Regions from separate parts of the Streptomyces sp. SD15 genome, predicted to be linked through region 2. Evidence: riboswitches for the same ligand, from Rfam matches in the RefSeq annotation. Region 2 holds a riboswitch; the other holds the start of a gene.
What was found. A riboswitch is a leader RNA that binds a small molecule or an ion and turns the genes downstream of it on or off. The one in region 2 is predicted to bind ZMP and ZTP.
Positions count from the first base shown of each region.

Region 1: another riboswitch for ZMP and ZTP. It lies ahead of ACX28W_RS04195 (bifunctional 5,10-methylenetetrahydrofolate dehydrogenase/5,10-methenyltetrahydrofolate cyclohydrolase); the one in region 2 lies ahead of ACX28W_RS35445 (glycine hydroxymethyltransferase).

Region 1 is NZ_JBTLMO010000003.1:146,366-151,110, reverse strand. Features, by position in the region: gene ACX28W_RS04210 (response regulator) at 1-56, shown strand, start outside; gene ACX28W_RS04205 (polyprenyl synthetase family protein) at 193-1,185, shown strand; gene ACX28W_RS04200 (hypothetical protein) at 1,172-1,480, opposite strand; gene ACX28W_RS04195 (bifunctional 5,10-methylenetetrahydrofolate dehydrogenase/5,10-methenyltetrahydrofolate cyclohydrolase) at 1,477-2,370, opposite strand; ZMP/ZTP riboswitch at 2,394-2,480, opposite strand; gene ACX28W_RS04190 (nuclear transport factor 2 family protein) at 2,728-3,093, opposite strand; partial or broken gene ACX28W_RS04185 (hypothetical protein) at 3,335-3,565, shown strand; gene ACX28W_RS04180 (ABC transporter ATP-binding protein) at 3,705-4,745, opposite strand, start outside.
Region 2 is NZ_JBTLMO010000052.1:26,878-31,622, reverse strand. Features, by position in the region: gene ACX28W_RS35450 (hypothetical protein) at 87-839, shown strand; gene ACX28W_RS35445 (glycine hydroxymethyltransferase) at 858-2,303, opposite strand; ZMP/ZTP riboswitch at 2,332-2,418, opposite strand; gene rocD (ornithine--oxo-acid transaminase) at 2,557-3,771, shown strand; gene ACX28W_RS35435 (glutathionylspermidine synthase family protein) at 3,778-4,745, opposite strand, start outside.

The sequences.
Region 1 (4,745 bases), on a different contig from region 2:
GTGTGCACGCGGTGGTGTTCGCCTTCGACCACGGTCTGGTGCGGCCAGGGGGGTAGCCGTCGGGGGCAGAACCGCCACCGTCACCGCCACTGGCCGGCCATGGCCGAAAGTCGCTCTGGTTGCCCGGCATCCGGAGTGATCGAATCGGTGCTCGATTCAATCTTGGTGGTGGGGAGTCGGCACGTGCGTTCCATGTCGTACCTGGATCTACATCGGCAGTTCTCGGCGGCCATCGACGCGGAGATGCGGGCCACGCTCGAAGGACTCGCCCCGGAGGCCGGCGCGGTGCGCGACGCGGTTGCGCAACTTGTGCGGAATCGGGGGTTCAAGTACCCCCTGTCCGTGCTGCCGATGATTGTGCACGCCGTCGAGACGGGCGCGCCCGAACCCGCCGTTCCGCTGGCTGTCGTGCATGAGCTGTGGTGGACTTCGGCGTGCTGTCTCGATGACCTGGCCGACGGACAGGGCGCGTTCCTCGCCGGTGAACTCAGCGAGAGCGAGGCACTGCTCGCGACGTTCGTCTGTGGAATTCCCCTCCCTCATCTCGTCGTTCAGTCGCAGCGCATTCCGGCATCGGTGCGCGGCGCCCTGTCGGACGAGATCGTGCGGTGCTGCATCGTCGCGACCCAGGGCCAGCTGAGAGACCTTCGCGGAGATGCGCGCGCCGCCACGCGAGACGCGGTGACCACGGCGTACAGAGGAAAGTCCGGAGCCCCCTTCAGCATGGTCACGGCGATGGCAGCACAACTGGCGGGTGTCGAGAAGGAGAGGGTGGAGCTCTGGCGCGAGTTCGGCGATGTCTTCGGCATCCTGTGGCAGATATTCAACGACCAGGAAGACATCCTGTCCGGCCGTAACGAAGACCTCCTGAACGGCACGGCGACGTATCTCCTGGCCTGCGCCCTTGAGGAGCCGGAGCCTCATGCCACGGAACGTGTCCTGGGGCTGAGCGCCGCCGCGAGGAACTCCCCGCACGCCCGGGCGGAACTCACCGACGTACTTCTCTCACCCGTGGTTCTTCGTCGGTACGAGGACGACATCAACGAGTTCCGCGCCGCATCCCACCGCATTCTGGATGAACTGGGCGGCGACGAAGCCTACGTGTCCGTCCTGCGACACCTGGTGGACGAGTCGTCCAGGATGCTGCTGCGCGCCGACCTCGCCCAAAGGGTCAACGTCGGCTGACCGAAAAGAGCGTCACCAGGGCGAGGTCAGGCCGAGCAGGAACCCGGTGCACAGATGTCGCCGCAGCACCCGGTACGTCGCACGAGGCGCTGAACACCTCCCCACTCAACTGGACGCGCAGAGGCTGCGCCCGGCCGGAGCCGTCACCGACCGGCTGGGCCGCCAGGGGCAGGCGTGCGTGTACGACGACAAGGCCCGCTTCGAGCGCCGGATGCTGATCCTGGACCCGGCGACCGGCGCCGTACTCGGCCTTGAGGACACCGTCACGAAGGACGATCCCGAGTACGGGCCTCAAGGCCGGGGATGTGATGTCGTACCGCGCGTGGATGCGCTGATCAGGCCCCGAACCTGGCGCTCGGCCCCGGTCACCGTCTGCTCCAGCAGGACCGCGATCGTCATCGGGCCGACACCACCCGGCACCGGCGTGATCAGTCCGGCCCGTTCGCGGGCGGTGTCGAAGTCGACGTCACCGACGTTGCCCGGGTTGTAGCCCGCGTCGATCACGACGGCTCCCGGCTTGATGTCCGCACCGTGGATCAGCCGGGGCCGTCCCACCGCGGCCACCACGATGTCCGCCTCGCGGACGACCGAGGACAGATCGGTCGTCCGCGAGTGGCAGTACGTCACCGTCGCGTCGCGGCCGAGCAGCAGCATGCCGACCGGCTTGCCGAGAATCGCGCTGCGCCCCACCACGACGGCGCGCTTGCCCGCCGGGTCCACGTCGTACTCGTCGAGCAGCCGCATGATGCCGCCGGGGGTGCAGGACACGAAGCCGGGCAGCCCGAAGCTCATCGCCGAGTACGAGCTCAGCGTCACCCCGTCCACGTCCTTCTCCGGCGCGATGGCCTCGAACGCCGCCCGCTCGTCGATGTGCGGCCCGACGGGGTGCTGCAGCAGGATGCCGTGCACGCTGGGGTCGCCGGACAGTGCCGTCAGCGTCTCGACCAGCTCGGCCGTCGTGGTGTCGGCGGGCAGGGCCACGTGCCGCGACTCGATACCGGCCTTGCGGCTGCGGTTCTGCTTCATCCGGACGTAGGTGACCGAGGCGGGATCCTCGCCGACCAGCACCGTCGCGAGACACGGCGCCACCCCCGTGCGCCCGGTGAGATCCGCCGCACGCTTGGCGGTCTCCTCGACGATGCGGCGCGCGAGACCCGCGCCGTCCATGAGCTGGGCCTGGGACATGGGCTACTCCTGAGCGTCGTTGACACAATCGCCCAGGCGCGCGGCAAAGACGCGTTCGTCAGACCGCTCCCCGGTGGTACTCCACCTCAGCGCCAGTCACAGCCCGCGACCAGGGTATCTCGTACGATCAACCGCTCGGACGCCGGAAGCGCCGTGTTCGAACGGCACGCGGTGTCGGAGGGTGAGGGTGAGAACGCGCTGCTCTGAGTGCCGACCGCACAAGCGAGACGGAAACGCGCCTGCCTGCCGCGGAAACCAGCCGTGGCCGCCGGGCCCGGCGCGACCGCCCCATCGCGGCCTTCGCCGAGAAGGTCCAGGTCAGACGAGACGTGATCTGGACCTTCGGCCAGTTCCTTCCTACTCGTCCCATGCCTGGAGCAACGTATGGTCGACGATCTTGCCGTCGCGCAGCGAGACCATCGAGCTGGCCAGCACCCGCACGCCGTCGGGATACTCGCAGGACTCGGTGAAGGCGACGTGGTTGCCCTGGATGACACACTGTTCCAGTTTGTGTGTCATGTCCCGGCTGTAGACCTCGTTGAGCATGTCGGCGATCTCGCCGCGGCCGTGTTTGACCATCGGGTGGCTCGGCTGGGTGTTGCGGTCGACGATGCGTACCTCCGCGTCGTCCGCGTAGAGCGACAGCAGAGCTGCCGCACTGTGTCCTTCAATGCCCCGGCGAAGCGTTTCGATGTCGAAGGCGGGGCCTAGCGCGGTGCCCATGATGACCTCCTCGGAAGGCCGCAGTCCGCTAAGGGGCGGGCCGCGAAGGGCGTCTCCTTCGAGACTCCTCCGCCGCAGGGCACGCGGCAAGCGCAGTCGGCACGATGCGCCTCTCGGGCGAGGAGCGGGGCCGGGCCGTGACCGTGAGGGGTCCGGGACCGTTGCCGACAGCATGATCTCAACCTGACGTACGGTCGCCGCCGTTGGTCTCGCCGTCGGCGTCACGGGCCTCGCCGCGCCGATGGCGGCCGCCGCCGCGAACCACGACGCGGGAAAGCCGAACCCGATCGCCCAGCTCGACGCGCTTGCCGTGAGGAGCATCCCCGCGGAGCACCAGGACGACATCCCGCGGGTCTCCAGTCAGCTGCGCGGGCTCAGCCGCCTGAACGACCTCAATCAGTTGCACCAGTTGCACCAGTTGCACCAGCTCACCGACCTGGCCGCCCCCGTCACCGGGCTGCTTCCGGCCGTCAGGCCTAGCCAGGGCCTGTCGCCGGGTCGTCCCGGTGCCGGGGGCATACATGTGTGCGCGAAGACGCTCTCGCGGAGCGGAGCGGGTCGGTCGCGCTTCGTGTGGTGAACGGGCATCCCCCCACGAAGTCCCTCGGTCGTCAGCCGGTGGTGGCGAGGAACTGCGTGGCGGCCAGTTCCGCGTAGAGCGGGTCCCCGGCCACGAGTTCCCGGTGGGTGCCCACGGCGCGTACCCGGCCCGCGTCCATGACGACGATGCGGTCGGCCATGGTGACGGTGGACAGCCGGTGCGCGACGACGAGGACCGTGGTCGTACGGGCGACATCGGCGACCGTGTCGCGCAGCGCGGCCTCGTTGACCGCGTCGAGCTGCGACGTCGCCTCGTCCAGGAGCAGCAGCCGCGGACGGCGCAGCAGGGCGCGGGCGATCGCGACGCGCTGGCGCTCGCCGCCGGACAGCTTGGTGCCGCGATGCCCGACCAGCGTGTCGAGACCGCGCGGCAGCCGCGCGACCAGTCCGTCGAGCCGCGTCGTCTTCAGCACGCGAGTGACGTCGGTGTCGTCGGCCTCCGGATTGCCGAGCAGCAGATTGTCGCGCAGGGAACCCGACAGGACCGGGGCGTCCTGCTCCACATAGCCGATGGAGGAGCGGAGCCGGGGCAGATCCCAGTCCTCCAGCGGACGCCCGTCGAGCGTGATGACGCCCGCTTCGGGCTCGTAGAACCGCTCGATGAGCGAGAAGACGGTGGTTTTGCCTGCCCCGGAGGGACCGACGAACGCGGTCATGCCGCGGGCCGGGACGGCGAAGGTCACACCGTGGTGGACGTACGCCAGATCGTCGGCGTACCGGAAGCGGACGTCGTCGAAGGCGAGCGCCGCCGGTTCGGCGCCCGGCGTCGGCAACGGCGCGGGCAGGGCGGCCGGTTCGGCGGGCAGCCGCAGCGCCTCCTGGATGCGGGCGAGCGCCGCGGCGCCGGTCTGGTACTGCGTGATCGCGCCGACGACCTGCTGGATGGGCGACATCAGATAGAAGACGTAGAGAAGGAAGGCGACCAGCGTGCCCACGTCGATGGCGCCGGTGGCGACCCGCGCGCCGCCCACCGCGAGAACCGTGATGAAGGCGATCTGCATCGCCAGACCGGCCGTATTGCCCGCGGCCGCCGACCACTTGGCGGCCCGCAC
Region 2 (4,745 bases):
AACCCCGGCGGGTCGAGCGGTGTACCAGAAGTGACACGCGGCGCGGGACAGGCCGCACGGGTTCGACTGGCTGGTTGGGGGTTCGCATGCGCAGGATTCGTGAACTGGGCGCGTTGATGGGGGCGTTAGGGGTGCTGGGGGCGCTGGGGGTGTCCCTCGCCTTGGTGCTGCTGGGGGCGCCATCCGCGGTGGCCGGCGGTCCGACGAGTGTGCTGGTGGCGTCGCCGGAGAGTGCACAGATCACCGCTCTGTACTACTCGGACGTGCGGTACGGGGAGTTGGAACGCCTGCTCGGCAAGCCGGGCAGCGGCATACGCGAAGAACCGCCCGGGCTGGGCGTGGGCAGCGGACGTCAGCTCAATGTCACGTGGATGGCCCATGACGTGTCACCGTGGCGGGTCGACCGCGTCTATCCGGACTCGCCACGCAGCAAGGAGGTCTGGATACACACGGCGACCAACATGTCGAACTTGAACGGCTACTGGCACCGGGCCGAGCAACCGGCCCAGGTGCGCGCGCTGTTCAAGAAGCTGGGCGTGCTGGGCAAACCGTCCGGTGAGGGTGGGGGAGGCGTTTATCCCGCGCCCTGGCAGACGACGGAGGACGCCTCCGCCGCACCCGCACCGACGTCCACATCCACATCCATCGAGCGGCCCCGTGCGGCAACGACGACGGCTGCGGCGACGGCCGAGGACACCGGCTTGTGGTGGGCGGTAGCCGGACTCGCCGGGGGCCTGGCCCTCGGCAGCTGCGGGACCCTCCTGATACGCCGCGCGGCGGCCCGGCGTGAGGCTGCCGGACCGCCGCGGGAACCACGACACGAGTTGATCGACATGTAGCCCCCGCAGGGGTGCGGGTCAGCCGAGGTCGATCTCCGGGTAGAGCGGGAAGCCGGTCAGCAGGTCGGTGGCGCGGTGGGAGATCTCGTCGGAGATCTTCGGGTCCAGGACGTGCTGGGCCTTGGACGGGCTGCCCTTGGCGGTGGTGCCGGGCTCGGCGGTGGTGAGGACGCGGTCGATGAGGCCGGCGATCTCGTCCATCTCGGTCGTGCCCAGGCCACGGGTGGTCAGCGCGGGGGTGCCGATGCGGATGCCGGAGGTGTACCAGGCGCCGTTGGGGTCGGCGGGGATGGCATTGCGGTTGGTGACGATGCCCGAGTCGAGCAGCGCGGACTCGGCCTGGCGGCCGGTGAGGCCGTAGGAGGAGGTGACGTCGATCAGGTTGAGGTGGTTGTCGGTACCGCCGGTGACGAGGGTGGCGCCACGACGCATCAGGCCCTCGGCAAGGGCGCGGGCGTTGTCGACAACAGCCTGGGCGTAGTCACGGAACTCGGGGCGGCGGGCCTCGGCGAGCGCGACGGCCTTGGCGGCCATGACGTGCGGGAGGGGGCCGCCGAGGACCATCGGGCAACCGCGGTCGACCTGCTCGGCGAGGGTCTCGTCGCACAGGACCATGCCGCCGCGCGGGCCACGCAGCGACTTGTGGGTGGTGGTGGTGACGATCTGGGCGTGCGGGACGGGGTCGAAGTCGCCGGTGAGGACCTTGCCCGCGACCAGGCCGGCGAAGTGCGCCATGTCGACCATCAGGGTCGCGCCGACCTCGTCGGCGATCTCCCGCATGATGCGGAAGTTCACCAGGCGGGGGTAGGCGGAGTAGCCGGCGACGATGATCAGCGGCTTGAATTCACGGGCGGAGGTGCGCAGGGCCTCGTAGTCGATGAGGCCGGTGGCGGGGTCGGTGCCGTAGGAGCGCTGGTCGAACATCTTGCCTGAGATGTTCGGGCGGAAGCCGTGGGTGAGGTGGCCGCCGGCGTCCAGGGACATGCCGAGCATGCGCTGGTTGCCGAGGTCGCGGCGGAGCTGGGCCCAGTCGGCCTCGGTGAGGTCGTTGACGTTGCGGACGCCGGCCCGGTCCAGGGCGGGGGCCTCGACGCGGGCGGCGAGGACGGCCCAGAAGGCGACCAGGTTGGCGTCGATGCCGGAGTGCGGCTGGGCGTAGGCGTGCTCGGCGCCGAAGAGCTCGCGGGCGTGCTCGGCGGCGAGGGCTTCGACCGTGTCGACATTGCGGCAGCCGGCGTAGAAGCGGCGGCCGACGGTGCCTTCGGCGTACTTGTCGCTGAACCAGTTGCCCATGGCCAGGAGGGTGGCCGGGGAGGCGTAGTTCTCGGACGCGATCAGCTTGAGCATGTCGCGCTGGTCGGCGATTTCCTGACCGATGGCGTCGGCGACGCGGGGCTCCACGGCCCGGATCACGTCGAGGGCACTACGGAAGGCGGTGGACTCGGTGGAAAGGGGCTCTGGCATGACGGCCTCCGGACGTGGCGTTCGTTCGCGGTTCGGCCCAGGCGCACGGCACACAGTGATTGGGCCGCTCCCCGATGGTCGGTCCCATCCCAGCGCGCCAGTCACGGCCCGCGGATCAGCCTACCGGGCGCGCCGGATCGCAGGGTCCCCCAGTCCACCATCCGAGCGACGATAGGAAATAAGCCACAAGCCCACACAAGGCGCACTCCGGCGCAAGTAACAAGCTGCCCGATGCCGCAGGAAAGGAGATCCCGTGACCGCGACGGAGACCACGGAGGCGTACATCGCCCTGGCCGACGCGCACAGCGCGCACAACTACCACCCGCTGCCGGTTGTCGTTGCGACGGCGGACGGGGCCTGGATGACCGATGTCGAGGGTCGCCGCTATCTCGACCTGCTGGCCGGATATTCGGCGCTGAACTTCGGACATGGCCATCGGCGGCTGCTCGACGCGGCGAGAGCGCAGCTGGAGCGGGTGACGCTGACGTCGCGGGCGTTCCACCACGACCGGTTCGCTGACTTCTGTACGGAACTGGCGCAGCTGTGCGGCATGGAGATGGTGCTGCCGATGAACACGGGCGCCGAGGCGGTGGAGACCGCTGTGAAGACGGCCCGGAAGTGGGGATATCGCGTCAAGGGAGTCCCGGACGGAAGGGCGAGGATCGTCGTGGCGAGCAACAACTTCCACGGCCGTACGACGACGATCATCAGCTTCTCCACGGACCCGGAGGCGCGGGCCGGCTTCGGGCCGTACACACCGGGCTTCGACATCGTGCCGTACGGGGACCTGGCCGCGCTGCGGGCGGCGGTCACCGAGGAGACGGTCGCCGTCCTGCTGGAGCCGATCCAGGGCGAGGCCGGGGTGCTGGTACCGCCGGCCGGTTACCTCCCGGGCGTGCGGGAGCTGACGCGGGAGCGGAATGTCCTGTTCATCGCGGACGAGATCCAGTCGGGGCTGGGACGGACGGGCCGGACCTTCGCCTGTGACCACGAGGGTGTGGTGCCGGACATGTATGTGCTGGGCAAGGCGCTCGGGGGCGGTGTCGTGCCGGTGTCGGCGGTGGTGTCGAGCAGCGAGGTGCTCGGGGTGTTCAGCCCCGGTGAGCACGGGTCGACGTTCGGCGGGAATCCGCTGGCCTGTGCGGTGGCGCTGGAGGTGATCGCAATGCTGCGGTCGGGCGAGTACCAGCGGCGGGCGGCGGAGCTCGGCGAGCATCTGCACCGGGAGCTGGGGCTGTTGACAGGCACCGGCCATGTGACCCAGGTGCGGGGGCGCGGGCTGTGGGCGGGCGTCGACATCGCCCCGGAGTACGGCACGGGCCGGGAGATCTCCGAGCAGCTGATGGACCGCGGCGTCCTGGTCAAGGACACACACGGGGTCACGATCCGGATCGCCCCGCCCCTGGTCATCAGCAAGGAGGACCTCGACTGGGGGCTGGCTCAGCTGAGAGGGGTGCTCGGGGTCTAGGCCTCGTCAGACGATCACGTGTGGCAGGAAGCGGGCGTACTCGTCCGTGATCAGGCCGGACGACTCGCGGATGCCGAGACCCGCCGACTCGTCCTCGACGACCCAGGCGCCGAGGACGACGCGGTTGCCGTCGAAGGAGGGGAGGGGGGCCAGCTCCTGGTAACAGCAGGGTTCGTCACGTACGAGGGGGGCTGCGCCGGGTTCGTGGACGGTGACACCGGCGCCCTCGCGGCCGAGGAGGGGCTTGGCGACGTACCCCGTCGTCCTGGCCAGCTCCCTCGGGCCGTCGAGGTGGGCGGGGAGGAGGTTCGGGTGGCCGGGATACAGCTCCCAGAGGATGGCGAGGAGTGCCTTGTTGGAAAGGAGCATCTTCCAGGCGGGCTCGATCCACATCGTCGTGCCCGTGCCGCCGCCGTTGTCGAGGGTGTTCAGGACGTGGTCGGCGAAGCGGTCGGAGGTGAGCCATTCCCAGGGGTAGAGCTTGAAGCAGCTGCGGATGAAGTGGAGCTGGTTGTCGACGAAGCGGCCGGACAGCGGGTCCCAGCCGATCTCCTCCATCGAGATCCAGTCCGTGTCGAGGCCGGCCTGCTCGGCGGTCTCCTTCAGATAGGCGACCGTCATCAGGTCCTCGCCGAGTTCGTCGGCGGCGGAGTGCGCGAAGTAGAGGGGGCTGCCCGGCGGGAGGAGGGACGCCTGCTTCTTCCAGGCGGCGACGAGGCGTTCATGGAGGGAGTTCCACTGGTCGGCGCCGGGGAAGCGGTCCTCCATCCAGAACCACTGGGGGCCGGCGGCCTCGACGAGGGAGGTCGGGGTGTCGGCGTTGTACTCCAGGAGCTTGGCGGGGCCTGTGCCGTCGTAGCGCAGGTCGAACCGGCCGTAGACGGAGGGGAGTTCGGCACGGCGGTGCCAGGCTTCGGCGACGAGTTCGCGCAGACGGGGGTCGGTGATGCCGAGGTCGGCGAAGCGGTCCGCGG